3 regions of the Novosphingobium olei genome follow, and region 3 is predicted to be linked to each of the others. Evidence: predicted binding sites of a transcription regulator. Region 3 holds the regulator's gene; each other region holds the start of a gene.
The links. Region 3 encodes LexA, which represses DNA repair genes until DNA is damaged. Its sites were predicted from a motif close to GTTCCNCNCTTGTTCT; they were not measured.
Positions count from the first base shown of each region.

Region 1: the regulator LexA is predicted to act here: its motif matches at 8,587-8,602, upstream of AACH40_RS00820 (ribonucleoside-diphosphate reductase subunit alpha).
Region 2: the regulator LexA is predicted to act here: its motif matches at 6,081-6,096, upstream of AACH40_RS11950 (S24 family peptidase).

Region 1 covers NZ_AP029021.1:157,724-167,856, forward strand. The annotation lists gene AACH40_RS00785 (hypothetical protein) at 1-299, opposite strand, end outside; gene AACH40_RS00790 (hypothetical protein) at 301-762, opposite strand; gene AACH40_RS00795 (ribonucleotide-diphosphate reductase subunit beta) at 971-2,026, opposite strand; gene AACH40_RS00800 (DUF2171 domain-containing protein) at 2,633-2,908, shown strand; gene AACH40_RS00805 (PepSY domain-containing protein) at 3,144-3,533, opposite strand; gene AACH40_RS00810 (acyltransferase family protein) at 3,686-5,614, opposite strand; gene AACH40_RS00815 (hypothetical protein) at 5,825-6,007, opposite strand; gene AACH40_RS00820 (ribonucleoside-diphosphate reductase subunit alpha) at 6,407-8,323, opposite strand; gene AACH40_RS00825 (GlsB/YeaQ/YmgE family stress response membrane protein) at 8,995-9,243, shown strand; gene AACH40_RS00830 (glycosyltransferase) at 9,660-10,133, shown strand, end outside.
Region 2 covers NZ_AP029021.1:2,547,014-2,557,146, forward strand. The annotation lists gene hppD (4-hydroxyphenylpyruvate dioxygenase) at 1-952, opposite strand, end outside; gene AACH40_RS11915 (Lrp/AsnC family transcriptional regulator) at 1,117-1,584, shown strand; gene AACH40_RS11920 (transposase) at 1,608-1,871, opposite strand; gene AACH40_RS11925 (UPF0149 family protein) at 2,488-3,099, opposite strand; gene tnpC (IS66 family transposase) at 3,096-4,685, opposite strand; gene tnpB (IS66 family insertion sequence element accessory protein TnpB) at 4,736-5,068, opposite strand; gene tnpA (IS66-like element accessory protein TnpA) at 5,086-5,514, opposite strand; gene AACH40_RS11950 (S24 family peptidase) at 6,167-6,808, shown strand; gene AACH40_RS11955 (thermonuclease family protein) at 6,821-7,246, shown strand; gene AACH40_RS11960 (DUF5818 domain-containing protein) at 7,243-7,548, shown strand; gene AACH40_RS11965 (DUF6961 family protein) at 7,548-7,745, shown strand; gene AACH40_RS11970 (hypothetical protein) at 7,770-8,009, opposite strand; gene mobF (MobF family relaxase) at 8,080-10,133, opposite strand, start outside.
Region 3 covers NZ_AP029021.1:1,914,584-1,924,716, reverse strand. The annotation lists gene AACH40_RS09080 (HAMP domain-containing sensor histidine kinase) at 1-1,085, shown strand, start outside; gene AACH40_RS09075 (hypothetical protein) at 1,101-1,289, opposite strand; gene gltA (citrate synthase) at 1,331-2,569, opposite strand; gene gltX (glutamate--tRNA ligase) at 2,675-4,168, opposite strand; gene AACH40_RS09060 (ComEC/Rec2 family competence protein) at 4,297-6,465, shown strand; gene lexA (transcriptional repressor LexA) at 6,459-7,181, opposite strand; gene AACH40_RS09050 (molybdopterin molybdotransferase MoeA) at 7,272-8,528, opposite strand; gene moaC (cyclic pyranopterin monophosphate synthase MoaC) at 8,525-9,016, opposite strand; gene AACH40_RS09040 (aspartate/glutamate racemase family protein) at 9,263-9,964, opposite strand; gene AACH40_RS09035 (hypothetical protein) at 9,985-10,133, opposite strand, start outside.

The sequences.
Region 1 (10,133 bases), 1.8 Mb from region 3:
TCTAGCATAGTTGACATTGCTGTGTAGTAATGGGCTACAGAAATAAATCTTGGCTTTTCGTTACCGAAAAATGTATCTGTAAAGCTATCTACTGCATCTCCAGAGGAATTATAAACAGTAATTCTAATGTCACTCTCGCCACGTTGAGTTGGCTCGCTGACAATTTCCACTCTATTAAAATTTACATCGCAATAGTAACCATCCAGATTTTCGTCCTTTGTCCATTTAATTCTGCCTTCATTAGTCGCGATATAAAGCCCCTCCACCAAGGATTGGAGCCTTTCCATCGTGGTGGGCATACTATTGCTCCTTCTGAATTTTCATCCTGATTTTGACTAACGTCCTATGGATGTCTCTGATGCTGTCGAGGGTCTTAGGTGTAGATTCTATGCCTTGATTCTTGGCGCATGCGTGGGAGAGCATTTGCACTCTGCCAATACAGTCCTCTACTATTAACCTGTCATTTTCGAGATCATCCCATCTTTCAGAAACATTAATCAACGCTGTAGCAATATCATCCAAGAAGCGTATGCAATCCCGCATGTTGTTTGCGTCTAATGATACCTTCAATTCTTTCAGAAAGGATTCGGCATTGGTGCAGTCCTGAATTATATCGTAATGACGGATGCGTATTTTCAGGTCATGTATTGCTGCCTGTGCGGCCTCAGTGGCAGTTTTCACAGCTCTAATTTGATAAATGGTAACCGCGAATCCGACGATGCCGATTATTAAACCAGCATGACCGGAAAGCGCGGAAAGCATAACGCCATTTGGTGAGCTGAACCACGGGACCAGACGACCTACTCCAGGCTAACGGTTGAGCAATTCTAACTATTGGGAGCGCGAGGGGGTAACCCCCTCGCCTCAATCCCTTTTTCTTCTGCCTTTTCTCAACCTCAAGAAGCGGGACCCCGGATCAAGTCCGGGGTGACGCGGTAGAGGGGCGCGGGCAGGGCGCGCGGGGTAGTGGTTATTCGGCCGCGATGCCGGCGGCGCCGAACATGTCGACGTCGGCTTCTTCGGTGGTGGGTTCGTTGGCGGCGATCTTGGCCTTGCGGCGGCTGTCGAAGCTCGACCAGACGTCGTTCCAGTTGCCGCGGGTGGCGGCCTTGGAATATTCGGTGGCGCGGGTTTCGAAGAAGTTGGCGTGTTCCACGCCGTTCAGCAGCGGGGCGAGCCAGGGCAGGGGGTGGTCCTCGATCATGTAGATCGGCTGGAAGCCCAGCTGGCCCAGGCGCCAGTCGGCGATGTAGCGGATGTAGCGCTTGATTTCCTTCGGGCTCATGCCCGGGACGGGGCCCTGTTCGAAGGCGAGGTCGATGAAGGCGTCTTCGAGCCGCACGGTCTTCTGGCAGCAATCGATGATGTCTTCCTTCACCGCCTTGGTCAGGCAGCCGCGTTCCTGCACGAAGGCGTGGAACAGGCGGGTGATGCCTTCGCAGTGGAGCGATTCATCGCGCACCGACCAGCTGACGATCTGGCCCATGCCCTTCATCTTGTTGAAGCGGGGGAAGTTCATCAGCATGGCGAAGCTGGCGAAGAGCTGCAGCCCTTCGGTGAAGCCGCCGAACATGGCGAGGGTGCGGGCGATGTCCTCGTCCGTTTCGACGCCGAACAGCTGCAGGTAATCGTGCTTGGCCTTCATCTCCTCGTATTCGAGGAACATGCCGTATTCGCTTTCGGGCATGCCGATGGTGTCAAGCAGGTGCGAATAGGCGGCGATGTGCACCGTCTCCATGTTGGAGAAGGCGGCGAGCATCATCTTGACCTCGGTCGGCTTGAACACGCGGCCGTACTTTTCGTGGTAGCAATCCTGCACCTCGACGTCGGCCTGGGTGAAGAAGCGGAAGATCTGCGTCAGCAGGTTGCGTTCATGCTCGCTGATCTTCTGCGCCCAGTCGCGGCAATCCTCGCCCAGCGGCACTTCTTCCGGCATCCAGTGGATCTGCTGCTGGCGCTTCCAGAATTCATAGGCCCACGGATATTCGAAGGGCTTGTAGGTCTTGCGGGCTTCGAGAAGGGGCATCGGACGGGTCCTCGTGAATCTGGCCCTCCAATGTAGGGTACGAAGGCACCTGACGGAAGCGTTTCGACACTTCCCCGGCGGGCATGGGCCGGGTTTTCCACCGCCGTGATGGAGGGCGCTGGCAGGGCCGGCGAGGGGCGGGGGCGGGCCACTCGTTTCGTCGCAGCCAGGGCGCGGGCGGGCGCAGCGCGGGGGTGTGCCCCGCTGGGCAGGGAACGCCCGGTTTTCCGCGGCATTGATGGGGCAGACGCTCGCTCGGTCCGACGATCAAGCCGGATGCGGGAAGCACCCACCAATACCCCTGAGAGGAGATTCGCCATGGGTGAATATGAACCCAACGATTCGCGCAATGTCACCGCCGCCGGAAATGGCGCGCAGCAGCCTTCGGGCGACCAGCGCTGGAATGGCGATGGTCAGCGCGGCGGGCAGGGCGGCCAGATGGACCAGCAGCAGGGCCAGTCGGGCCAGCAGGGCGACCAGATGGGCTATGGTAGCGGCCGCGAAGGCAGCGCCCAGGCCGAGCAGCAGCAGGGCGGAGCGGGCCAGATGGGCGATGGCGCCGGTTCTGGCCAGCAGAGCCAGTTCCAGAACAACGACCGTTCGCAGATGGGCGGCGGCGCCGGTGACGGCGCGGGCAACACGCAGGTCGCCCAGCAGATCCGCGAGCACATGGAAGTGATCGGCGCCGATGGCGTGCACGTCGGCACGGTCGACCATGTCGATGGCCACCGCATCAAGCTGACCAAGAAGGACAGCGGCAGCGGCAGCCATGAAGGGCACCACCACTACATCTCGCTCGGCCTCGTCGCCGGGGTAGAGGGTGACAAGGTGCGCCTGTCGGCCAATGGCGATGTCGCCTATGGCATGGAAGAGGAAAAGTAAGGGAAGACAAGGGATAAGGGCAATGCGCCCGCTTGCGAAAGCTCCGTCCCCTTCGGAGCCAGGCCCCGCCACGTCGTAAATGGCAAGGCCGGAAGGCGCCCCGTCTGCACGGCGGGGCGTTTTTCTTTGTCCGATCGCCCTGACGGCGCGGCACCGGCCCGCTCCCCCGCCCGGCCTCCCATTCAGGATGCTGTCGTGGGAGACCGGGAGGGGGGCGAGCCTTGTCGCCCAGGCCTTACTTCCAGAACCAGCCGGGCTTGAGGCTGCGCTTGGCGCGGTTGCGCCACATCTGCACGTACATCCACAGCCCCGAGAAGCTGAAGAACACCATCGCGAAGCCCGACAGCGTGGCGATCACCACGCCCAGCGGCCCAAAGCTTTCGCCCGAATGGAGGTGGTGCAGCAGGCCGACCAGCGCGCGCGGATCGCCCTGCTTGGGCTTGGGCCGGCACATGTAGTCGGGCGGGCAGGTGAAGGCGGGCTTGGCCTGCACTTGCGCGGCCTTGGGGCCATCGCCATCGGCACGGCCCAGCAGCGGGACGACCTGGCTGAGCACGCCGGTGACCGCGATCCACAGCAGGAACACCGAAAAGAACACCGAAAGCCAGCGGTGCCACTTGCGCATGAAGAGATCCCCTTTGATATTGCGAATTGATCGCAGGTCTATAAGTGCTTGCCGGGATCAGGCAAGCGGCGGGATTGTCGCGCGTTGTCGCAGGAAAGTGCAAGCCGCGAAATGTCGCAGGCGGTAACGTCGCAGCCTGGCAGGTGATCCCGTCAGCGCGTGGCGCCCCGATCGAACACATGCGCGGCAAGCGGGGCGAGGCGGCGCGCGCCGACCACGCTGAGGTGCTCGGTATCGCGGTAGAACGCGCGGCCCTGCAGCGAGCCGAGGCACTGCCCGCCCCGGCACAGCAAGGGCGCGGGATCGAGCAGGCGCAGTCCGCAGCGCCGCGATGCATCGCGCAGCATGGCATCGGCCTGGGCATTGGCGCGCTCGTGCAGGGCGAGCGGCGTGGTGATCTCCCCCGCCACGCCATCGCGCAGGCGGCGTTCGAGCGCGAGCGGGACCGGCTCGGCAAAACCGGGCACGGGCAGCAGCGCATACGTCGGGCCGGCCTGCGCCAGCTTGCAGGCGGTGTCCCGGAAGTTGCGCACCACGCTGGCGGCATCGCCGGCGGCCTCCTCGCGTCCGAACGGGCCGTAGACGACGTCGAAATAGGACTGCCAGCTGGCGATCAGCACCACGGGCATGGTGCGCGGCCGGGCGAGCGAGGGCAGCACGCGCGTGGCGAATTCGCCGCAGCGGCTGGGCACGACGGCAGTGCGCCCGCCGAACACCGGCATGCACCCGACGTAGGCGCCGAACTGGAAGGCGCGGTCCGGCCCCGCGGCAGCCTCGAACGCGGGGAAAGCGGCGGCGGCGTGGCTGTCTCCCACAAGGATCAGCTGTGGTGCGCCCTTGCCGAAGCGGCACAGCGACGGCGCTTCGCCAGGCAGCGCGAAGCAGCGCGGCGGGAACGATGGCAGGGTGCGGGCATCGCTTTCGACCTGGGCGATGGCGGGGCCGAAGCGGTTCGGCAGGCCTTCGCTGCGGGCAATCGCCCAGCCAGCAGCGGCCACCAGCGCGAGCGCCGCCACCAGCGCCAGCGCACCGCGCCGCCGCGCGCGAAACCGGCGCGGCGCCTGTTCGATGATGTGGTACGAGGCAAGGCCGAGCGCCGCCGAAAGCGCGATGGCGGCCGCGCTCCAGCGCAGGTCGGCGGGGTGGCTGGCATTGACCCACAGCGCCAGCGGCCAGTGCCAGAGGTAGATCGAATAGGAGGCAAGGCCGAGCCAGCCGGTCGCGCGTTCGACCGGATCGGGCAGGCGGGCGGGACCGGCGGCGAGGATCAGCGCGGTGCCGAGCGTGGGCAGCAGCGCGAGCACGCCCGGCCAGGCGCGATCGTCGGCCAGCGCCAGCGTCAGCGCGAGCAGCGCAGCGCCCGCCAGCCGCAGGATGCGGGCGCGGGGCGCGGCCAATTCCGGCGCGTACCAGACAAGGCCGCCCGCCAGCAGCTCCCACGCGCGCGAGGGCAGCAGGTAGAACGCGGCGATCGGCAGGTGGCGCAGCAGCCACAGCGAGATGGCGAAGGATGCCAGCGCGCCCAGCGCCAGCAATGCGGGGATCCAGCGGCGCAGGCCCAGCTTCCACACCGCCAGCAGCACGACCGGATAGAGCAGGTAGAACTGCCATTCGAGGCTGAGCGACCAGGTGTGGAGCAGCCATTCCTGCCCGATGTCGGCCCCGAAATAATCGACGTGCGCGCGCAGGTTGCTGGCAAACAGCGCCGCCATCGCCGCGTTCTTGCCGAGGATCTGGTAATCGGCGGGGATCAGCCGGAACCACCCCACGCCGAGCAGGACGGCGAGCAGCACGACCAGCGCCGGCACGATGCGCAAGGTGCGGTTGACGTAGAAATCGAGGAGCGAGAACCGCGCCGCTTCGAGCCGCGAGACGACGATGCCGGTCATCAGGAAGCCCGAGACGACGAAGAACACGTCGACCCCGGCAAAGCCGCCGGGAAAGCCGGCAAGACGGTAGTGGAAGCCCATCACCGCGACGATGGCCATCGCGCGCAGGACGTTGATGTCGGACCGGAACGCTGGCGATGCGGGCGGTGCGAGGGCGACGGCGTGCCGCCCGGTCGCAGGACTTTCCGTCATGCGCCGAAGCCGATGGCCGCAACGTGCTGGAAAGGCCGCAGGACATTGAAGGGGCAGCGAATGCGCACATTGTGAGCATTAACTGAAATTTCATAAGGCGCGAGCGCGGACCTTAGTTACTCCACAGGGAAAGTTAGATCGGTTGAAAATGAGGTTGGTGATGGCAGGAAGCAAATCTTTGGGGGGCTGAAATCAGCCCCCCAAAGGCAGTTAAGCGTAGCGGAACAGCTTCCACGTGACCGCCTTGCCATTATGCGGAGGCATGCGATTGCCCTTTGCGATGGGAGCAGTTGTGGACGGGGTATCGAGCGACTTCCAGTCCCCGGATTCAGGGCAGGTTTCGCCGGTGCGTGCGGTGGTGCCGAGCGGCTTCCGCGTATTATAGTAATTCATCTTTTCTACTCCGTCGTTGGTGCTGCCGAATGGCGGGCACCGGTTGCATTCACGCCCGGAGCGCAGATGCGCTTCGAGCACTCTTGCAAGCCGAGGTCTGGAAGATGAATGCGCTGCTGCCTCCTCAGGCAATTCACAGCTTATCCACAGTACCTTCCGCCCTGAATCCAATCGGATCAGGTTGACCAAAACGACGGTCCGTGCGAGTCAGGAGCTGCCAAGCGGGCTGCTCGTCGACACCGTCGTTCAGCTTGCCGGGGAAGGTTGTCGAAAGACTGCCTTCCCCTTTTTGCTTCTCTTCAATCGAATCGAAGCAAACACCTAAATATCTCTTGCGACAGCCGCCGACGAATCGACGGCTATCGCAAGTGGTCACTTTTCCACAGCTACAAGCCTAACTCACTGGCAGGCGAGGCATTCCTCGTAGTCGGTCGGGCCGGCGCTGAGTTCGATCTTGGGCGCTTCGGCGGTGTTGTCGGCTTCGACGCCACCGGCGAACCCTGCGCGCTGGACCGACTTCGAGCGGAGGTAGTAGAGCGACTTGATGCCCTTTTCCCACGCCTGGAAGTGGAGCATCAGCAGGTCCCACTTGTCGACGTCTGCCGGGATGTAGAGGTTGAGCGACTGCGCCTGGTCGATGAACGGGGTGCGGTCGGCCGCGAATTCGAGCAGCCAGCGCTGATCGATTTCGAAGCTGGTCTTGTAGATCGCCTTTTCTTCCGGGCTGAGGAAGTCGAGGTGCTGGACCGAGCCGCCGCGTTCGAGGATCGAGTTCCACACGTTGGTGGAATCCTTCGACTTTTCCTGCAGCAGCTTTTCGAGGTACTCGTTCTTGACCACGAACGAGCCGGACAGCGTCTTGTGCGTGTAGATGTTGGCCGGGATCGGTTCGATGCAGGCGCTGGTGCCGCCGCAAATGATCGAGATCGACGCGGTGGGCGCGATCGCCATCTTGCACGAGAAGCGCTGCATCACGCCCATGTCGGCCGCATCCGGGCAGGGGCCGCGTTCCTGCGCCAGCAGCAGCGACGCTTCATCGGCCTTGGCGGCGATGTGCTTGAACATCTTGAGGTTCCAGGCCTTGGCCATGGCGCTCTCGAAAGCGATGCCCTTCTTCTGCAGGAACGAGTGGAAGCCCATCACGCCCATGCCGACGCTGCGTTCGCGCATCGCGGAATAGCGGGCGCGGGCCATCTCTTCGGGGGCCCGGTCGATGTAGTCCTGCAGGACGTTGTCGAGGAAGCGCAGGACGTCTTCGATGAACTGCTTGTCGCCGTTCCATTCGTCCCAGGTTTCGAGGTTGAGCGACGAGAGGCAGCACACCGCAGTGCGATCGTTGCCCAAGTGGTCGCGCCCCGTAGGCAGGGTGATTTCCGAGCACAGGTTCGAGGTCGAGACCTTGAGGCCCAGATCGCGGTGATGCTTGGGCATCGTGCGGTTCACCGTGTCGTTGAACACGATGTAGGGCTCGCCCGTGGCGAGGCGGGTTTCGACCAGCTTCTGGAACAGGCTGCGCGCATCGACCTTGCCGCGCACAGAGCCGTCCTTGGGGCTGCGCAGCGCGAATTCGGCGCCATCGCGGACGGCTTCCATGAATTCGTCGGTCAGCAGCACGCCGTGGTGCAGGTTCAGCGCCTTGCGGTTGAAATCGCCCGAAGGCTTGCGGATTTCGAGGAACTCCTCGATTTCCGGGTGCGACACGTCGAGGTAGCACGCCGCCGAACCACGGCGCAGCGAACCCTGGCTGATCGCGAGGGTGAGGCTGTCCATCACGCGCACGAAGGGGATGATGCCGCTGGTCTTGCCGTTGAGGCCGACGGATTCGCCGATGCCGCGCACCTGGCCCCAGTAGGTGCCGATGCCGCCGCCGCGCGAGGCGAGCCAGACGTTTTCGTTCCAGGTGCCGACGATGCCTTCGAGGCTGTCTTCGACCGAGTTCAGGTAGCACGAGATGGGCAGGCCACGGCCCGTGCCGCCGTTCGAGAGGACGGGCGTTGCCGGCATGAACCACAGCTTCGAGATGTAGTCGTAGAGCCGCTGGGCGTGGCCCTGATCGTCGGCATAGGCATCGGCGACGCGGGCGAACAGGTCCTGGTACTTTTCACCGGGCAGCAGGTAGCGGTCGTCGAGCGTGTCCTTGCCGAACGCGGTCAGCAGCGCATCGCGAGAGGCATCGGTGGCGATCGAGAAGCGGCGCGGCTGGACGGTCTTGGAATCGACCTTGGCCGCAGGGGCCGCCGCCGCGGCAACGGTGGCCGCCATGGCCGCCGTCATGCCTGCGAGCAGGGTATCGCTGCCCTGATCCTTGGTACCCATGCCGATTGCCTGCGCCTCGTTCGGGGCTTCGGGCGCGAGCGTGGCGGTGCCGCCATCCGTGCCGCTATCGAAACCCAGTTCATCCTGTGTCGTCACGGAGCCGTCCCCAGTCCTGAAATCCACCTGCAACCCCCGCTTCGCGGGCCCGGCGCGAGAGCGCGAGGCCGTTTTCATGATCCTGCTGTCCCGAAGGCGAAGCGGCGAACCGCAAGCGCTTCTGACTGGCCCGGTCGAATCGGGGCTGGCCCGATCCTACACCGATTGGAACATAACTGGAACGAGAGTTCCGGGTTGCCCAACCGATATAGGTATCCGGCGGGGGACCTGCGACTTGTCGCGCGGAGGGCGCAGAGGGCTGCCGCGCACTTTACAGTGCCCGTCCGCTTCAAACAAGGTCTAGAGGTCCCCCACCGGTTCAACCACTATCCATAGTGCCTCAACCATCTTGAGACACAAGGGGGGGATGGCCTGAAGGGCGATTCGTTTCGTCGCAGTTACGATTCGTTTCATCGCAGTGACAGCCATTGTGCAGTGCAGCGACGCGTGGGGCGAGGCCCTGTTCAAGGGGGGATGTGGATTACGTAAAATAAATTTGCGCCCGGCACGGGACCTGTGGAAAATCGTTATGGGACGGCTCGGGCCTGGACGCCCTGCAGAAGGTGCAAGCGCAGATGCTCAATATCCTGTCGATACTCGTGACCGGCCTTGTCGTCGGCGCGCTCGCCCGGTTCGTCTATCCCGGCGCGGTCGAGATGGGGCTGCTCAAGACGATCCTGCTCGGCATCGGCGGTTCGCTGGTGGCGGGGCTGTTCGCCAGCTGGCGCGACAAGAGCACGTTCGGCGATGGCGTGAGCCGCGCCGGCTGCCTCGCTTCGGTGATCGGGGCGGTGGTGCTGATCTTCCTCGGCCGGCATCTCTGAGACCAAGGGGCGCCTGCCCCGGGGGCGGCGGGGGCCTTGTCTGCATGGTGGCGTGCCAAGCGGGTGCGTGGCGTCCACGCGCTGGCGCACGAAGACCGGCAAGCCGAGGTTCATCGCCGGTCGGCATGATCGACATGGCAATGACCAAGTTGCCGAGGCCGAGTTCAATCTAAACTATAGTCAAGTTTATCGCAGAACATTCGATAAGGAAATTATCCGCTTCGGTCCGGATAAGGCAATTGTTGCGTCTTATTTTGGAGCGAAGTGTCTCCTAAGATTCCAGTAACGTGCGACCAGCCGTGCCAACAGTTGGCAGCAAACTGTCATGAACGAAAATTAATTCTCATATAACTTTCGCGGACTTCCCATTTTAGGCTGCAAAGCTATGTCTGCTGCGGTGCGGTATGGTGAAACCAATGATGCCACGTAAGGCGCGCTTCGGCATCGTCTGGAGCCAGTTCGCGGACTATCACTGCGACCGCTGCGACGCGATCGGGCAGCGTCTCGGCGAGCGCTACGACGTGCTCGCGGTCGAAGTGGCGACGGGGTCGCAGACCTATTCCTGGCCCGCCTCGCGGCCCCTGGGCTTTGCCCGCAAGCAGACGCTGTTCCCCGGCGCAGAGCTGGAATCGCTGTCGTTCTTCAAGCGCACCAGGGCGCTGCTGGGAGCCCTGTGGGGATGCCAGACGGTGTTCATCGGCATTCCCTACAGCGACCCTTACGTGATCGTGACGTCCTGGCTGCTGCGCCTGTTCGGCCGCCGCGTGGTGATGATGACCGATTCCAAGCATGACGATGCCCAGCGCAATGTCGTGGTCGAAGTGCTCAAGCGCCTGATCCTGCTGCCCTATTCGGCGGCGATCGTTTCGGGCGGGCGGGCGCTGCACTAT
Region 2 (10,133 bases), 630 kb from region 3:
CGATCTGCGTTTCTGAGAAGATTTGCAGGAGCAGGCGCGGGTCGTTCGCCTGCGTGCTGCCATCCAGCAGGATCCCGCGTTGCTGCAGGGCCTCCACCGGCTCGCCATGGCCGGGCAGGCGCTCGGCCAGCATATCGTAATAGGTGGCAGGCGGCGGCGACATAAAGGGCGTGCCCGCTGCTTGGAGCGCATCCCATGATGCGATCAGGTCATCGCTGGCAAAGGCGATATGCTGGATGCCTTCACCATTATAGGCGCGCAGGAACTCTTCAATCTGCCCCCCGCCTTGCCGCGCTTCCTCGTTCAGCGGGATGCGGATCTTGCCATCGGGCGCGGTCATCGCCTTGCTGGTAAGGCCCGTATATTCGCCCTTGATGTCGAAATAGCGGATCTCGCGGAAGCCAAAGACGCGCTCGTAGAAATCGGCCCAATGCGCCATGCGTCCGCCATAGACGTTATGCGTCAGATGATCGATCGTGTGCAGCCCGGCCCCGACCGGATGGCGGTCCACCCCGGGCAGATAGGTGAAGTCGATGTCATAGATCGACAGATCATCGCCATAGCGGTCGATCAGATAAATGATCGAGCCGCCAATCCCGCGAATGGCCGGCAGGCGCAATTCCATCGGCCCTGTGCGCACCTCTACTGGCTCGGCCCCTCGCTCAAGCGCGATGGTATAGGCAGCGGCAGCGTCCTTCACTCGCCAGCCCATGCCGCAGGCCGATGGCCCATGCTCCGCCGCGAAATAGGCGGCGGGGCTTTTCAGTTCATAATTGGCGATAAGGTTGATGCTGCCCTGCCGCCACAGTTGCACATCTTTGGCGCGATGGTTGGCGATATGGGTAAAGCCCATAGCAGCAAAGGCGGCCTCTAGGATGCCTTTCGTGGGGGCAGAAAACTCCACAAACTCGAACCCGTCGAGGCCCAGAGGATTGGCGAAAAGATCGGCCATAAGTGGAAAGGTCCTTGAAGCAATTTGCACGACACATGAAAGGCTTCAACTTTACGGCATTTGACGCGCAAAGTGCGTGTAAAATGATGCAAAAATAGAACAATGTCGCACAATCCGTGCTATAAATTGACTTTATCTGCACGTTTCATGCATAGGAGATGGGGATGCCGCTGGATGGATTTGACCGTAAGATTCTCGCTGCTTTGCAAGAGAAAGGCGACACTGGCCCCGCTGACCTCGCCCCTATCGTCGGCCTGTCCGCCTCCCAGATTTCGCGCAGGCTTCAGCAACTGCGCAAGGATGGTGTGCTGCGCGCCATCCGCGCGAGCCTCTCGCCCGAAGCTTTGAATATCGGTATTGGAGCCTATGTCATGCTCACCATGACCTCAACCGATCCTGGCGCCGCGCAAGCCTTTCGCGACCAGATCTGCGCCATGGACGAGATACTGGAGTGCCAGATGCTGACAGGTTCGCCCGACATGATCCTCAAGCTCGCGACACGCGATCTCGCCTCACTCAACGATCTGTTGAGCAATCACCTGCTGGCCGCACCTGAAGTGGCCACCGCCCGCACCAGCATCATCCTGCAAGAGGTCAAAAGCACGAGCGCCCAGCCCTTGCGATTTGTGTGAGCCGAGCTAAGGTCTGCGGACATTTATCGTAAAGCAATTCGGAGCGCTGCAAGATTGATCATTGCTCGGTAGCTCTGATCGGTTTTTTCATATCGGGTAGCGATACGCCTGAATGCCTTGAGATTGCAGAAGAGATTTTCGACGAGGTGCCGCCAGCGGTAGGCATGGAAGTCGCAGTCGATCTGCCGTTTGCGGTTCGATTTAGGAGGGATAACGCCCACGGCGCCTCTGTCGTCGAGTTCTGACCGTAGCCAGTCAGCGTCGAAAGCTTTGTCGCCCAGGAACATTTCGAATTCCACGCCTTCGATCAGCGTAAGACCGTATGTCCGCCTCGGTACGTGAGGTGGCTCGCCCTACACTACGTTTCCGGGGGTTACTCGGATTGGCCGAGCCGATCCTCATCGCAGGAGGACGAGCCGTGGACCATCATACAGATGTTTTTGTCGGGATCGATGTTGCAAAGTCAAGCAATGCAGCACCTGTATGCGCGATCCACAGCACCGCATCCACAAACTTGCGGTTATCTGAACCGTAAGCGAAGCCGCGACCCCACCTTGCAGGCCTGAAGTACAACGCAGGGTCTCCGCGCCCTGATGGGCTGGAGGTCGCTAGTGCTTTGATGATGTGATGTGATGATGCTGGCACTAATACCAATGCGCGCTGAGGCTGACTCACGCCGGGGATTCCCAAGCAGATGAAAATCTGATTCGACGTTGCAAGCAGATGGAGGCTTGCGATGGCGGCAGCGATTGGGGTTCGATCCGACTACACATCGTCGGATTTGCGTGGGTTTGCGCGACGAAGTAGCGATGCCGATCAGGTCCGGCGTCTGCTGGCTGTTGCACTGATCCGTAACCGTTGCTCCGGACCCACGGGTGCATGTGCTGTAGTTGGATTGGGGCGTTAGCGGATTTCGACGTTCCGGGAGCCTGCAAGCTTGGCGTGGAGCATTTCCATGAGCTCGGGGACGACCTCCCATGATCGGGCGAGCAGTTCTTCAGCCTGGGGGGTGAGGAGAGCACTGCGATCTTCGTCACTTATCATCGTGGTGCAGTGGCCGAGGATAGCGGTAATGGCGATGCCGATTTCGGGCTGAGCAAAGAACGGCTTCCAGTCGTCCAAGCTGAGTTGCATTCCGACGTAGAAGCCGTCGGCAAAGTCTTCGATCAGCACTTCACCTTCGTCGGTCCGCAAGAAGAGCGGTGCGTAGCGCCGGGGCCCTCCGGAGAGTGTGGCACCGATTTCGTTATAACGCTGGAAAAGCGTGTTGCGCGCGGATGCCTCGATCGTTCCTTCGTCTGCCCACGTGACCCGCTCGCCCAGGATCGGCTTGAGCCAATCTTCTGGCGGGATAAACCGGGGAGAGACAACGAGCGCAGCAAGGTAGCCGTCGATCATCGACAGGCCGGCTGCTGGCGGGTCAAGGCTGGCCAGCCAGTTCGCCAGCTGCTCGCGCGTCAGAACGCGGGCGCGGCGGGGACTAGCCGGGCGCTTCATGCGCGGACGATTGCTCATGCTGCCGAAAGTCCTTGAGCCATGCGCTCGTGCTGCCAGGCCGGTACCCAGTTCCATGCAAGCATGCAGCTGAGTTCGTTGTTCTTCACCTGCCCGGTGACGATGCGGGTCAGCACGTCGTTCAGCCACGTGTAGGGATCAAGGCCATTGAGACGAGCAGTCTGCAAAAGCGAGGCGAGGATTGCCCAGGTCTGGGCACCGCCATCACTTCCTGCAAACAGGCTCGACTTGCGCCCTTGGGCAATGCTTCGCATGCCGCGCTCGACGGTGTTGGTATCGACCTCGAGCCTGCCGTCCTCGATAAAGCGGTTCAGTCCCTGCCAATGCGCGAGCGTGTAGCGCATGGCTTTTGCAAGATTGGACTTTGGCGACAGATGGGGAAGCATCTCGTCGATCTCGGCCTTGATGCGCGCCATCGGCGCGCTGCTCTCGAATTGGCGAACCTGTTGCCGCTCCTGGGCGGTGAGGCCTTTGATGCGTGCTTCGACAGCGTAAACTTCGCCAATCGCAGCGATGATCCGCTCAGCCAGGGGGGAAGGAGACTTGCGCCAGGCATCGACGAATTTGCGACGAGCATGAGCCAGGCAGAATGCCAGATTGATCCTCTCGCGCGTCGGACCGGAGCGAGCCAAGGCCTGATAGGCATCATAGCCGTCCACCTGAATGGTCCCAGTATAGCTGCCAAGCTGCTCGCGTGCCTCGGCATGACCGCGCCCACGGGCATGGACATAGACGACGGCAGGACGAGCGGGTCCCCGCCACGGCCGGTCATCACAGGCGTGAGCCCAGAACTGCGTGTTCTTGACGCGTCTTCGGCCTTTCTCCTGGATTGGCATCCGGGTCTCGTCACAGAAGATCCGGGGCTGGCTGTGAATGTAGGCCAGCAGCATCTGATAGAGTGGTCGTAGCCACCAACTGAGCTTGCGCATCCATCGGCTCGGCGTGGAGCGGTCAAGCACGACGCCTTGACCGGCCAGCATCTGCAGTTGCCGATTAAGCGGAATGGACCAGGCAAACCGCGCGGTCGCCATCCAGGCAAGCGTCGAGGTCGTTACCATGGAGCCCGGGATAGCACGCGCTGGCATTGGTGCCTGGGTCACGCCTTCATGACACTTGCGGCAGCCGTAACGGGGACGGATGGTCCGGATAACCCGAACGATTGCCGGGACCCAGTCGAGCGCTTCGCTGGCATCCTCGCCGATGCGATGCAGTGTGCCCTGACAACAGGAGCATTCCAGGCTTGCAGGTTCGATTAAGGTCTCGATGCGCTCGAGGTGCACCGGCAATGCGCGTTCGCCCCGTTTACGCCGGGCCCTCGCAATGGGCACGACAACCGATCCGGCAGATGCCTCATCATCGTTGGCAGGAGAAGCCGCGTCAGAGGCAACAAGTGGCCCGAAGTCCTGGAGGTCAAGCAGTCCTTGGTCGCCGAACAGGGCGCTGGACCGTTCCGACCGAGTGCCAAAGGCTTGCTGCGCAACGCCTTTGAGAAGAGCGCGCAACTGCTCGTTCTCCGCCTGAAGTGCACGCACCAACGCCGCGAGTTTCTCCGGGTCCCGGGGCAGATCAGTGGCGCTGGAGGACATGCTCCTGCATAGCACAGATGCCTGGCATATCCGAACAAAAAGCCCGGGAATCAGCCATAAATCAGGGGCCTTCGCACCTCGGTAGCCGGCAATCCCGTCCAGTCCAGACCAGACAACAGCGCGGCACATTGCGGACCGCTCAGCACGATCGTTCCGTCCTGGATCGGCGGCCAGCAAAACCGCCCACGGTCCAGAACCTTGGCTGCCATGACGGCCCCTGTTCCATCATGACGGACCAGCCTGATCTTGTCCGCGCTCTTGTTGCGGAATACGAAGACGTCGCCTGCGCATGCCTCGTGGCCGAGAACATGGGTCACCAAGCCCATCAGTCGATTGATGCCGGCTCGAAAGTCGATCGGTCGCGTTGCGACGAAGATCTTCACAGAACCATCGATTGGAATCATCCGCGGATCGCCGCCAACACATTGCGCAGGCTCACGACATCAACGGCTCCGCTAACCCTGACGGTCACGTCGCGGATTATCAGTTCGAGCGCACCGGTTGGGTTTGTCGGCACTACGGTCCTCGGCGCAGGCGAGGTCCCCGTCGATGCCAGTGACACAGGCACGAAGCGCATCTCTTCCACAGCACCGACTGCCCGAGCCTGTCGCCGCCAATAGTGCAGCAATCCCAGCCCCACGCCATTGTCGCGAGCAACCTGCGACACCGTCCTGTCAGGCATGAAGCTCTCAGCGAGAATGCGTTCGCGTTCTTCGTCCGACCAGCGCTCGTAGCGCTTCCGTTCGCCATTTGCACAGATCCGCAAACCTGAGTTTGAACTGTGCGACGCACAGGTCAAATCACCCGTCAAACTGCTATCCAAAGCCACCCGCACCGCTCCCTTGTCAAACGACGAGAGCGTAGACGATCACATCAGCGCCAAAAACGTGGGGCCCGTGCAACGGTTACTCTGAACCAGAACGACCGCGGTCGCCAACTTTGCCGGGAAGCAATCGCTCAACCTTCTCCCACTGCTCATCGCTCAATCCATGTCGATCCAATCCAGCTCTCCCTTCGCCAGTCTTGAATCCGATCTCGCAAAAAAGGGAATCCCCTAAATGTCCACAGGCCTTAATTCACGCCACGAGTTGTGCCGAATGTTCTGACAACGGACTGCCTTCAATCACCCGTTCATCCTACTAACCTCACGCAATCCCGCTGGGTTGCGAACGCTATGGCCAGTTCGGCAAATTCCAGCAATTGCTCCGACTTCATTCATATAACCGCGCAAACGCTCTTCGGTCCGTCGACGCGGCCGCCTGCCAGACTTCAGATCGGCGACCAGCCGCGGGTCTCCAACTGCCAACCTGCCGAAGGTGCTTGGCGACGTCTGGGTTCGCGCCAGATATTCCTCGATCTGCTCCAGAAGCTCCATGGCCGTAGACTCGCTTTACCCTTGCGTTCTTGTTATGTTCTTACTAGGAAGGCTTCCTAGAGTCTAGGATCGATTTTCCTAGGCGCCCGCGATAGGACTGGCAGTCATGGACGACGCACGAAGAGCCCTGGACGAGTTGATCCAGCAACGAGGAGTGAACTATTCCTCGGTTTCGCGCCTGCTGGGGCGCAATGCCGCCTACATCCAGCAGTACATCCGGCGCGGCAGCCCGCGGCAGCTGGACGAGCAGGATCGCTCGGTTCTGGCGCGATTTTTCGGGGTCGATGAGAAAATTCTCGGTGCCCCCGCCCGTCGTTCAGGCCCGGTCGTCGAACTGGTCCATGTGCCTTTGCTCAATGTCGAGGCATCAGCCGGCCACGGCGCGCTCGCGGAGATGGAAGCCAAATCAGCGCAATTCGGCTTCGACGAGAAATGGCTACGCCGACTGACCGCGAGCAAGGCATCGAGCCTGTCGATCATCGCCGTGCATGGCGACTCCATGGAGCCCACCCTTCATGATGGCGACGAAGTGATGGTGGATCTCGGGGACGGCCAGGCGCGCCTGCGAGACGGGATCTATGTCCTGCGGATGGATGACATGCTGAGCGTCAAGCGGATTGCCCTCGAACCGCAGGGCAAGCGCGCCTCGGTTCTGAGCGATAACCCGGCCTATCCGAGCTGGCGCGGTCTCGAGAAGCGGACGCTCAATATCGTCGGGCGGGTTCTCTGGTTCGGACGAGCACTCTAAGGGAGCCACATGATACTCGCCTTGCTTGCCGCCTCTATCGTCGCCTCCGGACAGACATTTACCTGCACACCGACCCACGTCTGGGATGGTGACGGTCCGGTCTGGTGTGCGGAAGGTCCTCACCTTCGGATCGCCGGCATCGCTGCGCGGGAAATGGACGGCACCTGCAGGACCAATCAGCCCTGCCCCGCGGCCTCGGCAATTGAGGCGCGCGATGCGCTGGTACAGCTGATGGGCGGCGCGCGCGGAACGATCTCGACCGGTCATGTGGTGGTAAAGGGCCCGCGACTGACATGTCGCTCCGAGGGGGGCGCAGGCGGAAACAGGACCGCTGCCTGGTGCCAGCTGCCCTCAGGCGCAGATCTGTCATGCGCCATGATCAAGACCGGCACTGTCCTGCGCTGGGATCGCTACTGGAAAGGCCCGGCTTGCCGGTGAACAGCACCACGCATCTGACCGGCATCGTCGAGCGGGCGGCCAACGGGCCGGTGCTGCGAACCGATGGTGGCGGGACTTGGGAACTCGACAACACTCGCCAGGTACGCAAACTTATCGGCTCTCGCGTCGAAGTGGTCGGGGAGCGTTCGGGGTTCAACGGGTTTGTCTGCGAACAGATATGGCCGGCCGATCAGCCTCGTCCGACAGCATTTAAACTCCGCATCGAATTCCTTCTTGCCGCCGCCTTCGTCGCCTATGGCCTCTACGCGACGGTTAGCGCGGTCGTGAGCGCGCTAGGCTGATGCTCAGCGACTGGGAACTCTGGGCCTGCGCCAACCATGTCCTGCAAACACACGGCGATCAGGCACCCGTCCATGTCGCCGATCAGATTGGCGCGCTTGCGCTCGCGGGTGATGCCGCGGGAATTCAGACCTGGCAGGCTATAGCTGCGCGGATCGTCCAGCTGACGTCAGAAACTGCTGACCGGCCGCTCCAATAAGCGGCCACCACCACACTGCATCACTCACCCGATCGGCGACAGATCGCTAGGAAAGAGACAGGATTGCGCGCCTGCGCCGCCATGGCTGTCGCTTTCGATGGTGAAGCCGCGCATGCGTTCGACCAGATGACGAGCGAGATCGACCCTGGCGCTGCGCTGGGCGCGCGGATCATCGGCATTGAGACGAACGAGCGTGTGCTCCGGCGCAACGGCCAGCGCGAATTCGAGGTGCGTGAGAAGGATATCGTCGGAGATTCGTGGCATGGGCCGATGAGAACAAATAAAGAACTTCTCGTCAACCGGCAGTGTGCGGACGCATGGGGACAGCAGGTCGCTAGATGCCGATCTCGAATGGCTTGGTGATCGAACGGTCAAGCTCTGGCGGCTTGCGTTCCGGCGCAAGATCGACACGATCTTTGGCCTGCCCTTTGGACGCAGCGTCGCGGAGGAGATCGACCGTTTCCAGCGCCGAGCGCTTCATACCGGCATTGCGCTCGACCGCGGCTTCAAGCTTGCCAGCATTGTCGACATAGAGGGTGAGGCCATCGCGCAGCCGGGTGATCGTGACCAGAAACGTCTGCTGGTTGGCCAGATTGCGCTCGCGGCTGTCCATGACCGCAATGCCGCGATCGGAGGTCAGCCCCTGCGCCATATGGGCATTGAGCGCATAGGCGAGATCGAGACGGCGGAGCATCGGGTCGCCCTGCTCCAGCCTGTGCTCTGCGCCCAAGGATGTCTTCACGACGACAGCCTCCTTTTCGACTGCGACAATCCGGGCCTGGTCGGCATTGAGCAGGCCCCGATGGTGATCGGTCTCTGTCCACCGGATCTTGTCGCCGGTGTGAATGTCGAGGGCGCGGACTTCGAAAAGGCGTAGCGGATCTTGCTCACCTTGCGGCCTTATCTGACCGGGACGAAACTCGAACTGGCGGCCGCGCTCATTTTCGAGCGTGACCCGCTCGCGCGCCACATCGGTCCCGACCACCCGGTACTCGCCTGCTGCAAGGCCCTGGCTGCGCTGACGCCGCGCGACCTCGACCACCATGCCGGGGGCATAGGTGCTCGCGTATCGCAGCTCCTCGCGGGTGACATTGACGCGCGACATGGTCTGGAGCCGCATGGTTTCAGGACCGAGTTCCCCGCTCGCTTTAAGGCCCGTCTGCACTGCATCATTCACCGCACTGCGCAGGTTGCGGCCTGAAGCATAGATCGCGGTTGCCTCGCGCGCCGCTGACGAGAGCGACAACCAAGCGGCGGCGGCTTCGACAGCAGCATCGTTCCCCGCCTCGATCACCTGGGGTGCGAGATGGCGCATGGCATCCTCAATGCGCCCTTCTTGCGCTGCCTGTTGGGCTTCACGCAGGCCTTCGCTGCGCGCGCGAAGATTGGTGCTCATCACCGCAGTCTCGATCCCGGCCTGCTGCATCACATCGAACGGCTTACCCGCATCGACGGCACCCAACTGCTTGCGGTCACCGATGCTGGCAAAGCGGCCGAGTTCGAGCAGGTTCGCGAGGCGCACCAGCTTTTCCTTGTCGGCGTTGCCGACCATGGAGGCTTCGTCGAGCAACACGACACTGCCGCGCATATCGGCCCGAGCCTCGGCGAGGCGGTCCGCATCGGCCCCTTCGAGAAGATCGCTGTGCCGCGTGAGAAACCGCGACACCGTCATCGAGGGAATACCCGTATCCCGCTCCAGCATCTGAACCAGCGTGTTTTGCACCGCGAGCCCGAGCACGGCCCTGCCCTCCTCGCGCAGAATGTCCGCAACGGGCTTGAGGACCGTGCTCTTTCCTGCCCCGGCAACGCCCTGAATGGCGACGATGCGGTTGTTCGATCCAAGCAGCAGGCGTCCCGCCCCTTCCTGTCCGGCGTTCAAGGTGAGCCCGTATTTGATCTGGGAGAGTGCCTGCAGGCGGGGCCCGGCAAGGTCGGGAGATACAATCGCCGAAGCGGCGCCGCGCCCGCTTTCGACTCCGGCGATGATGCGCTGCTCAAGGCTGATGGCGTCGCGGGTGGTCAGCAGGTCCCGGTCTGCGCCTCTGCCCTTCTCCAGATATCCCTGACGGAGCAGTTGATCGACGCGATGCTCGACCGCGGCAAGCGATGTGGGGAGCGCAAAGCCAAGTGCGGTGCGGTAGATCTCGGTGCGCGTGAAGGCCGCTTCCCGCTCGCCCAGATGCCGGACAGCCGATGCGACCGCATGAATTGCGGCGACCTGCTCGACACTGCGATTGGTCAGCCGGGCAGGTATCAGAGGATCACCTTCCCGCAGGCCCAAACGCTCGGCAAAGGAAGTTGCGAGGGCGTGAGCATGGCGGACAAGGCCGCGCATCGTTGACCCCAAGCCTGCCACATTACCAAGATCCTGTGCGCTGCGGCCGTTGG
Region 3 (10,133 bases):
CGGAATTGACCCCTGACGAGGACCTGCTGCGCCAGCTGTCCGAGGGCGAAATCCTGCTCGATGCCGAACAGCGCGTCCTCGCCGCCCATTTGCGCGCCAGCGATCTGCAGGACCTCTCGCTTGCCCTGCAGGACGGCATCGGCCGGTTCTGGACCGACTTCATCCGGCTCGATCGCGCCGGGCAAAAACAGCCGCTCCACTGGCGCCTGCTCGATGATGCCAAGTTCACCGCGCCCGGTTCGATGCGCCGCTGGCACGCGCGCATCCTGCCGCAGGTCGGCGGCGGGTTCGAACTGCTGGTCATTCCCGAATCGATCGAGCGCCTGCCGCACGAACTGCCCGACACGGTGACGACGCACCCGGCGTGGAACACGCTGCTGGGCCGCGACCTTGCCCCGGCGTTGCGCCAGCCGATCACCCGCATCATCGCCAACGCCGAAACGATCCGCACGCGGCTCGCGGGTCCCCTGGCCGAGGAATACGCTTCCTACGCCACCGACATTGCCGAGGCGGGCCGCCACCTGATGGGGCTGATCGAGGATCTGGCCGATCTCGAAGCGGTCGAATCCGCCGATTTCAGCCCAGCGCCCGATCGCATCGACCTTGCCGATTGCGCGCGCCGCGCCGTCGGCATCCTCTCGGTCCGGGCCAAGGAATCGGGGATCGAGGTGGATTGCCCGGCCGCCGACGAAAGCGCGCCGGCCATCGGCGAGTTCCGCCGCGTCCTGCAGGTGCTGCTCAACCTGCTGACGAACGCGCTGCGGTATACGCCGGCCGGCTCGAAGGTGCGTCTCGGGGTCGGCGTCGAAGGGCGCACGGCGTGGATCTCGGTTGCCGATCAGGGCGAAGGGCTGACCGAAGCCCAGGCGATCCGCGTATTCGACAAGTTCGAGCGGCTCGGTCGCAGCGGCGATGGCGGCAGCGGCCTTGGCCTCTACATCTCCCGCCGCCTGGCCAAGGCGATGGGCGGTGACCTTCAGGTGGCGCCGACGCCGGGGCAGGGTGCCTGCTTCATCCTCACGCTGCCCGCGGACCTCGCCGAAGAGGCCGCGTTCCAGAACGACGAGCGTTCGCTCACTCGATAAGGATTGCTGCGGCGATCAGCGCCGCCGCGCCACGCGCAGCAACAGCACGACGCCAAGCGCGGCAAGCAGCAGGCCCCAAAGCGCCCACTGCTTTTGCGCCACCATGAAGGATGCAGGCCAGGTCACGAGGCCCGTGCCCTGGCCGATCCAGAGCAAGCCGATCATCAGGGCCGCCATGCCGACGATCCGGAACAGAAGTTTCATGTCCGGAAACCCGTCGTCATGGCGTCATTGCCCTGCGCTGCTCAGCGCTGCGAGATCGGCACGTAGTCGCGCGCCGTCGGGCCGGTATACAGCTGACGCGGACGACCGATCTTCTGGCCGGGATCGCTGATCATTTCGTTCCACTGTGCAACCCAGCCCACGGTGCGGGCGAGGGCGAACAGCACGGTGAACATCGTGGTCGGGAAACCGATCGCGGACAGGATGATGCCCGAATAGAAGTCGACGTTCGGGAACAGCTTCTTCTCGATGAAGTAGGGATCGTTCAGCGCGATCTCTTCAAGGCGCAGCGCGGTTTCGAACAGCGGATCGTTGACCTTCAGCGCGTCGAACACTTCGCGCACGGTCTTCTGCATCACGGTCGCGCGCGGGTCGTAGTTCTTGTAGACGCGGTGACCGAAGCCCATCAGGCGGAACGGATCGTTCTTGTCCTTGGCGCGCTCGATGTAGTGCGGGATCTTGTCGGGCGTGCCGATTTCCTTGAGCATGTTGAGCGCGGCTTCGTTCGCGCCGCCATGCGCCGGGCCCCACAGGCAGGCGATGCCCGCGGCCATGCACGCGAACGGATTGGCGCCCGACGAGCCGGCAAGCCGCACGGTCGAGGTCGAGGCGTTCTGTTCGTGGTCGGCATGGAGGATGAAGATCCGGTCCATCGCCTTTTCGACTTCCGGGATCACCTCGTATTCCTCGGCGGGAACGCCGAAGGTCATGCGCAGGAAGTTGCCCGTGTAGGACAGCTTGTTGTCCGGATAGAGGAAGGGCTGGCCGACCGAATACTTGTAGGCCATCGCCGCAATCGTCGGGATCTTGGCGATCAGGCGGTGCGAGCTGATCTTGCGGTGCACCGGATCGGAAATGTCGGTGCTGTCGTGATAGAACGCCGAAAGCGCGCCGACCACGCCGCACATCACCGCCATCGGGTGCGCATCGCGACGAAAGCCGCTGTAGAAGCTCGAAAGCTGTTCGTGCACCATGGTGTGGCGCGAAATGGTGCGGGTGAATTCGTCCAGCTCGCCCTGGTTGGGAAGCTCTCCGTTCAGCAGCAGATAGCTCACTTCCATGAACGAGCTGTGCTCGGCCAGCTGGCCGATGGGGTAGCCGCGGTGCAGCAGCACACCTTCGTCACCGTCGATGTAGGTCAGCGCGGAATCGCAGCTGGCGGTCGAGGTGAAGCCCGGGTCATAGGTAAACATGCCCGTCGCGCCATAGAGCTTGCGGATGTCGATGACGTCCGGGCCGATCGTGCCGCTCTTCACCGGCATGTCGATGGTCTTGCCGTCGGCGGTCAAAGTAGCCTGGTTCTCGCTCACGCTATGCCCTCCTAATTGTCTGTTTGTCCGTGCGGTTGTTCAGTCGCATCCGTTGGGTCACGCGGCCTGGTCACGGATGCGAGCCAGCGACTCGTCCCGTCCAAGCAGCGTCAGTACGTCGAAAATTCCGGGTGAGGTAGTCGTCCCGGTCAAGCTTGCGCGCAAGGGCTGAGCGAGCTTGCCTAGCCCAAGTCCGAGGTCCTCGGCCATCGCCTTGAGCGATGCCTCCAGCGCCTCGTTGGTCCACTCGGCCTCGCCGGCGATCCGGTCGGCGATCTTGCCCAGCAATGCGCGGGCATCGTCGGTCAGCAGGCCGCTCGCCTTTTCATCGATGGACAGCGGGCGCTGCGCGAACAGGAAAACGCTGCCGCGCGCCAGTTCGTTGAGATCGGCGGCGCGAACCTTCAGCACCGGCATCGCCCTGGTCAACAGGTCCAGGTCGCGCCCCCCCAGATCGGGACTCGCATCGAACGTGGGCGAAAGCGCCGGCAGTCGCTCGGCCACCAGCGCCGCCAGCCGCGCGTCGTCGGCTTCGCGGATGTAGTGGCCGTTCAGGTTCAGCAGCTTCTTGAAGTCGAAGCGCGATGCGCCCTTGTTCACGTTGCCGATGTCGAACCATTCGATCGCCTGCGTCGTGCTGATGATCTCCTCGTCGCCGTGGCCCCAGCCAAGGCGCATCAGATAGTTCAGCACCGCTTCGGGCAGCAGGCCCATCTCGTCGCGATAGGCATCCACGCCCAGCGCGCCGTGGCGCTTTGACAGCTTGGCGCCATCCGCGCCATGGATCAGCGGGATGTGGGCATAGGCCGGGTCCGGCCAGCTGCCTTCGATCGCGTCCATCGCGCGGATCAGCACGATCTGGCGGAAGGCATTGTTGATGTGGTCGTCGCCGCGGATCACGTGGGTCACCCCCATGTCGTGATCGTCGACTACCACCGCCAGCATGTAAGTCGGTGTGCCATCGCTGCGCAGGATCACGTAGTCGTCGATCTCGACGTTCTGGACCGTGATCGTGCCCTGGACCAGATCCTCGATCACCGTCTCGCCCTCGCGCGGCGCCTTGATGCGCACGACATAGGGCTTGTCCGCCGGCCAGCTCGCCGGTTCGGCGTCGCGCCACGGGCTGGCGATGCGGAACGGGCGCTTTTCGGCCTGCGCCTTCTCGCGCATGGCGGCCAGTTCTTCCTGCGTCAGGTAGCAGCGATAGGCGTGGCCCGCTTCCAGGAGCTTGTGGGCCACTTCCGCGTGACGCTCCGACCGGGCGAACTGGAACACCGCCGGCTCGTCGCCGCCAAGGCCCAGCCATTCCAGCCCGTCGAAGATCGCCTCGATCGCCGCATCGGTGGAACGGGCGCGGTCGGTATCCTCGATCCGCAGCAGGTACTTGCCGCCGTGGTGGCGCGCGAACAGCCAGTTGAACAGCGCGGTGCGCGCCCCGCCGATATGGAGGTAGCCGGTCGGGGAAGGGGCGAAACGGGTAACGACGCCGGTGCGGTCACCACCGCCGGCAAGAGCCGATCCTGCAGAAACGGTATCAGTGGCGCTTGCCATTTGCGGAACGCGATCCTTCCAGTGTCAACATGGCGACGCGAGCCGAAGACTCGTCCGCGGCAGATCCGCAAGACTGGCTCGCGACATCTTCGCCGCGGCCTTGGGGCAATCTGCGCCGCTTGTCCAGTGTGCAGCGCACCATGGACGAATTCCTCGCCAGCCGTCCGCTCGAACGCGGATCGTGGCTGGTCGTGGGCTTTGGCGTTGGAATCGCTACATGGCTTGTCCTGCCGGGTCCGCAGCAGTGGCTGGCGTTTCTGGCCCTGTGCGCTGCGGCGGGGGCGGGCGCGTCGCTGCTCGATGCGCAGGGCGATCTTTCGCACTTGCGGGCAGCAATTGTCGGCCTGCTGGTGATGCTCGTCGGCGGTCTGGGGCTGGTATGGGCCAAGTCGACCTTCGTCGGCGCGCCGCCCATCGCCCGGCCGATGGTGGTGACGATCGAAGGGCGCGTGCTTTCGCGTGAGGATCAGGGGGCCAAGGATGCGATCCGGCTCGTCCTCGCCGCCCGCCTGCTGCCGCGTTCGCCGGGCGGCCGCGATGCGCAGGATATGCCCCCGGCGCCGCAGCGGGTGCGCGTGAACGTACCGGTGGAGCAGGACCGGCCGGGCATGGCCGAAGGCGCCACCGTGCGGCTCGACGCCCGGCTCATGCCGCCTGCACCGCCAATGCTGCCCGGCAGCTACGACTTCGCCCGCGCCGCCTGGTTCCAGGGCCTTGCCGCCACCGGCCGCGCGCTGGGCCCGGTCGAGGTGCTGGATCCCGGCCACGGCGATGGCTCGCTCGGCGAAGTGCGCAGGGCCCTGTCGCGCCATGTGCGCAGCCAGCTCGGCGGTTCGCCCGGCACTATCGCCGCCGCCTTCGCCAGCGGTGATCGGGGTGCGATCGCGCAAGACGACGAAGACGCGATGCGCGATGCCGGGCTCACCCACCTCCTGTCGATCAGCGGCCTGCATGTCAGCGCGGTGATCGCGGGGGTCTATGCCCTTGTCATGGCGCTGCTGGCGCTCATTCCCGCCATCGCGCTGCGCGTCCGGCTGCCGCTCGTGGCGGCGGCTGCGGGGGCGCTCGCGGGGATCGGATACACCCTGCTGACCGGTGCGGAAGTGCCGACGGTGCGCAGCTGCGTCGGTGCGCTGCTGGTGCTTGTCGCCATGGCGCTGGGCCGCGATCCGCTGTCGCTGCGGATGGTTGCCGTCGCGGCCTTCGCCGTCCTGCTGTTCTGGCCCGAAGCGGTATGGGGTCCCAGCTTCCAGATGAGCTTCGCCTCGGTCATCGCCATCATCGCGTTCCACAATTCCGCCCCTGCGCGCCGCTTCCTGTCCCCTCGCGACGAGGGCTGGTTCGTGCGGACGGGCCGCCACCTTGCCATGCTGCTCGTCACCGGCGTGGTGATCGAACTGGCGCTGATGCCGATCGCGGTGTTCCACTTCCACCGCGCCGGGCTCTACGGCGCGCTGGTCAATGTCGTGGCGATCCCGCTGACCACCTTTGCCACGATGCCGCTGCTGGCGCTGGCGCTGCTGCTCGATCTGGCGGGGTGGGGCGCGCCGGTATGGTATCTCGTCGGCAAGTCGCTCGACCTGCTGCTGTGGATGGCCCACGAAACCGCCGCGCAGCCGGGCGCGGTGACGATGCTGCCGGGGATGGACCGCATCACGTTCGGCCTGTTCATCGCCGGCCTGCTGTGGCTGGCGCTGTGGAGCGGGCGGGTGCGGCTGTGGGGCTTCGCGCCCATCGCGCTGGCCACCGTGCTGGTGCTGACCGCGCCGACGCCCGACGTGCTGGTTTCGGGCGATGGGCGGCAGGTCGGCATCACGGCTGCGGATCCGGGCGGCGGGCTGCTGCTGCTGCGCGAAGGGCGGAGCGACTTTGCCCGTGACACGCTGATGGAAGCTGCCGGAATCAAGGACCTTTCGGCCTCCATCGAGGAGGCGCCGGGGGCGGAATGCAACGCCGATTTCTGCCGTCTGGCGACCGTTCGTCAGGTGTCGGGCCGGCCCCGCCGCTTCGTGCTGCTGATGAGCCGGGGAAGGGACCTGACGCCGTGGGCGCCGCTGGTCGAGGCTTGCGCGGCGGCGGATATCGTGATCGCCGATCGCCGCCTGCCCGACGCCTGCAAGCCCCGCCTGCTGAAAGCCGACCGGGGACTGCTGCGCCAGACGGGCGGTCTTGCCATCGAGCTTGGCAGCGGCCGGGTGCGCACCGTGGCCGAAACGCAGGGGCATCACGGCTGGTACCGCTGGCCTGCCCCCGGCGCCTTGGCATCACGGCCCCGTCCGCCGTCGCCGCCTCAGTGATAGCGGCGCAGAAGGCCGGCGAGCTTGCCCTGGATCTGCACTTCGTGGGGAGCGTAATACTGCGGATCGTAGGCGGCGTTGGCCGGATCGAGGCGCACCATGCCCTTTTCGTGGCGCAGCGTCTTGAGCGTGGCTTCCTCGCCCCGGATGAGCGCGACGACGATTTCCCCGTCGCGGGCGACTTCGGTGCGGCGCACGAGGGCGTAATCGCCATCGAGAATGCCGGCCTCGACCATCGAATCCCCGGACACCTCGAGCGCGTAATGTTCCCCTGCGCCGAGCAGCGCGGCAGGGACGGGAAGCGTCGAGGTGCCTTCCAGCGCCTCTATCGGGGCGCCGGCGGCGATGCGGCCGTGGAGCGGCAGTTCGATCACGTCGTTGGCGGGTTCGGGCGCACGGGCCGGAGCGCGCAGCGGCGGCACCCCCGTGTTCGCATTGGCGGTGTTCGCGTTGGCGGCGAGCGGTGCTGGGGAAGCGGGGGCAGCGCCCTTCACCGCATTGCCGTCCGCCATGCGCAGCACTTCGAGCGCGCGGGCGCGGTTGGGCAGGCGACGGATGAAGCCGCGTTCTTCCAGCGCGGAGATCAGGCGGTGGACCCCGGACTTGGACTTGAGGTCGAGCGCTTCCTTCATCTCTTCAAAAGAGGGAGAAATGCCGGAGTCCTCGAGGCGGTTCTGGATGAAGGTCAGCAGCTCATGCTGCTTGCGCGTCAACATCACGCTTGCTCCCTATTGCCGTTTCCTTCGCCCCTTGTTCTCATCACTGGCGAACGAATGCGGAACGAATAAGCAACTCCACCAAACCCGTCAAGCAATTCCGCCAGTTTCGAGCAGATAGACCGGCACTTCGCTTCCGGCAGGCAGCGCTGGCGCGCGCGCTTCGCGCACGACCAGGGCATTGGAGCGGGCAAGCGGGGTGATCGCGCCCGAATCCTGCAGCGGATCGAACGCGACCGCGCCCCCTTCGAAGCGGGCGCGCAGGAATTCGGTGCGGCTGCCCCCGGCGGGCAGATCGGCGGCAAGGCGCGCCGGTATCGTCCGCGGCAGCGCCTCTGCGGCGCCGAGCGCGGCGCGCAGCAGCGGCAGCATGAACAGGAAGCCGGTGACGAAGGCCGAAGCCGGGTTTCCCGGCAGGCCGAGCACGATCTGTGGACTGGCGAATTCGGGACCGGCGCCATGATCGCGCCGGCCGACGAGCAGCGGCTTGCCGGGCTTGATCGCGACCCGCCAGAAATCGAGCGTGACGCCCGCCGCGGCGAGCGCGGGGCGCACGAGATCGTGATCGCCGACCGAGGCGCCGCCGCTGGTGACAATGATGTCGGCCCCGCCGGCCTGTTCGAGCGCCGCGACGATATCGTCGATCCGGTCGGCCACCGGGCCGATGCGCGTGACCTGTACCGGAAGTCCGGCGGCCATGGCGGCGAGCATCGGGCCGTTGCTGGCGGGGATCTGGTGGGCCGCAAGCGGCTTGCCGGGACCGACAAGTTCATCGCCGCTGTCGATGATGGCGAGGTGGAGCGGGCGGCGGACGGGCAGGTGCTGATGACCGCCGGCCATGGCGAGTGCGATCTGCGCAGGGCCAATGCGGGTGCCGGGGGCGAGCAGCTGCGCATCGGCGACGAAGTCCATGCCGGCGGGGCGGATGTGGCGCCCGGCGGGCGAAGGCGGCGTGCCGATGAGCGTGACGCTATCGCCAGCGCGCGCCGCATCTTCCTGCAGCAGGACCATGTCCGCGCCATCGGGCAGGACGGCGCCGGTGCTGATCCGCACGGCCTGCCCGGCGGCGACGGTGCCGCCAAAGGGATGGCCGGCCGCGCTTTCGCCGATGACCCGCCAGGGACCGGGCAGATCGGCGGCGCGCATGGCGTATCCATCCATCGCCGAGAGCGGCGCATCGGGCTGGGTGCGGTGCGCCGTGATCGGGTGGGCGAGGTAGAAGCCGGTGCAATCGGCCACGGCGCGATGTTCGATGGCGAGATCGGGTGCCAGCGATACCAGCCGTTCCTGCGCGGTGCGCAGCGGCAGCGGCGGGGTGCGGACGGACGGTTCGGCGCCTGCGTTCATGCGGTGCGGTCCGGCACGTCTGCCGCCTTCCAATCGCCAGACTTGCCGCCGCGCTTTTCCAGCAGGCGGACCTGTTCGACGACCATGCCCTTGTCGAGCGCCTTGGCCATGTCGTAGATCGTCAGCAGCGCGACCGAGGCAGCGACGAGCGCTTCCATTTCCACCCCCGTGCGCGCGGTGAGCGAGGCGCTGGCGGTGACCGAGACGCCGGTTTCGGTCAGCACGAAATCGACCGTGACTGCATCGAGCGCGAGCGGGTGGCACAGGGGGATCAGTTCGCCGGTCTTCTTCGCGGCCATGATCCCGGCGATGCGTGCGGCGGCGAGGACATCGCCCTTCGGCACTTCGCCGTCACGGATCGCGGCGAGCGCTTCCCGGCTCATGCGGATATGACCACCGGCGATGGCGAGGCGCCGGGTCTCGGCCTTCCCGCCGACGTCCACCATGCGGGCATTGCCGTCGGGGTCGAGATGGGTGAGGCCGGTCATGACGGGGCTCCGCAGCAGGAGGGGGTTGACGGGGTTGACACGGTCCTGGAGAAAATCTGCCCGCCGGTCCAAGTTGACGAAGTTGACAGTGTCCTGGACGAGAACTCCGTCGGTCGGGCGAGCGGGTTCGGGAAGAGCCAAAGCAACGGTGTTCCGCGAGTTTTCATGGGCCAGGCTGTTGCCAGAAAGGTGCGGCGTAGGACAGTGCAAATTGACGCGCACGCCGATAAATAACTGACGCGTCCGTTATTTATCGGAGCCCAGCGCCACTGCGGCGGCGGCTTGTGCGTGGAGCGCGGTGGTATCGAACAGGGGCACCGCGCTATCGCTCTGGTCGATCAGCAGCATGATTTCGGTGCAGCCCAGGATCAGTCCCTGCGCGCCGCGCGCCACAAGGCGGGCGATGACCGCGCGGTAGGCTTCGCGCGAGGCGGGCGAGATCACCCCGGCCACGAGTTCGTCGTAGATGACGCGGTGGACGAGCGCTCGGTCTTCAGCATCTGGGACGAGGACATCGAGCCCGTGCCGATCGCGCAGGCGGCCGGTGTAGAAATCCTGCTCCATGGTGAAAGCCGTGCCGAGCAGCGCGATGCGGGTGATGCCAGCCGCGACTACCGCCTGTGCCGTCGGGTCGGCGATATGGAGCAGGGGAACGGACGTTGCCGCCTCGATCGCCGGGGCGAGCAGGTGCATGGTGTTGGTGCACAGCACCAGCGCCTGCGCCCCGGCATCGGCCAGCAGCCGCGCCGAAGCGGCGAGCTGGCGGCCGAGATCATCCCAGCGGCCTTCGCGCTGGGCCTGCGCGATGGGGGCGAAATCGAGCGAGTGGAGCACGATGTCGGCCGAACTGGTGGGCCCGCGCGCATCGCGCACGTGGGCGTTGATCAGACGGTAATAGTGCGCGGTGCTTTCCCAGCTCATCCCGCCGATGAGGCCGAGCCGGCGCAAGGGGGTGTGTTCCATGCCGCTCATCTGGCGGCTGGTGTGGGGATGATGGCGACAGGGCCGAAGGTGCAGGCGAGGGTTGCCCGGGCATCGGCCAGCGACAGCGGGGGCTTGTCACCGCGGAAGGACGGGCCGCGCACGGCATACTGCACCGAATAGAGGTTTTCGGCAT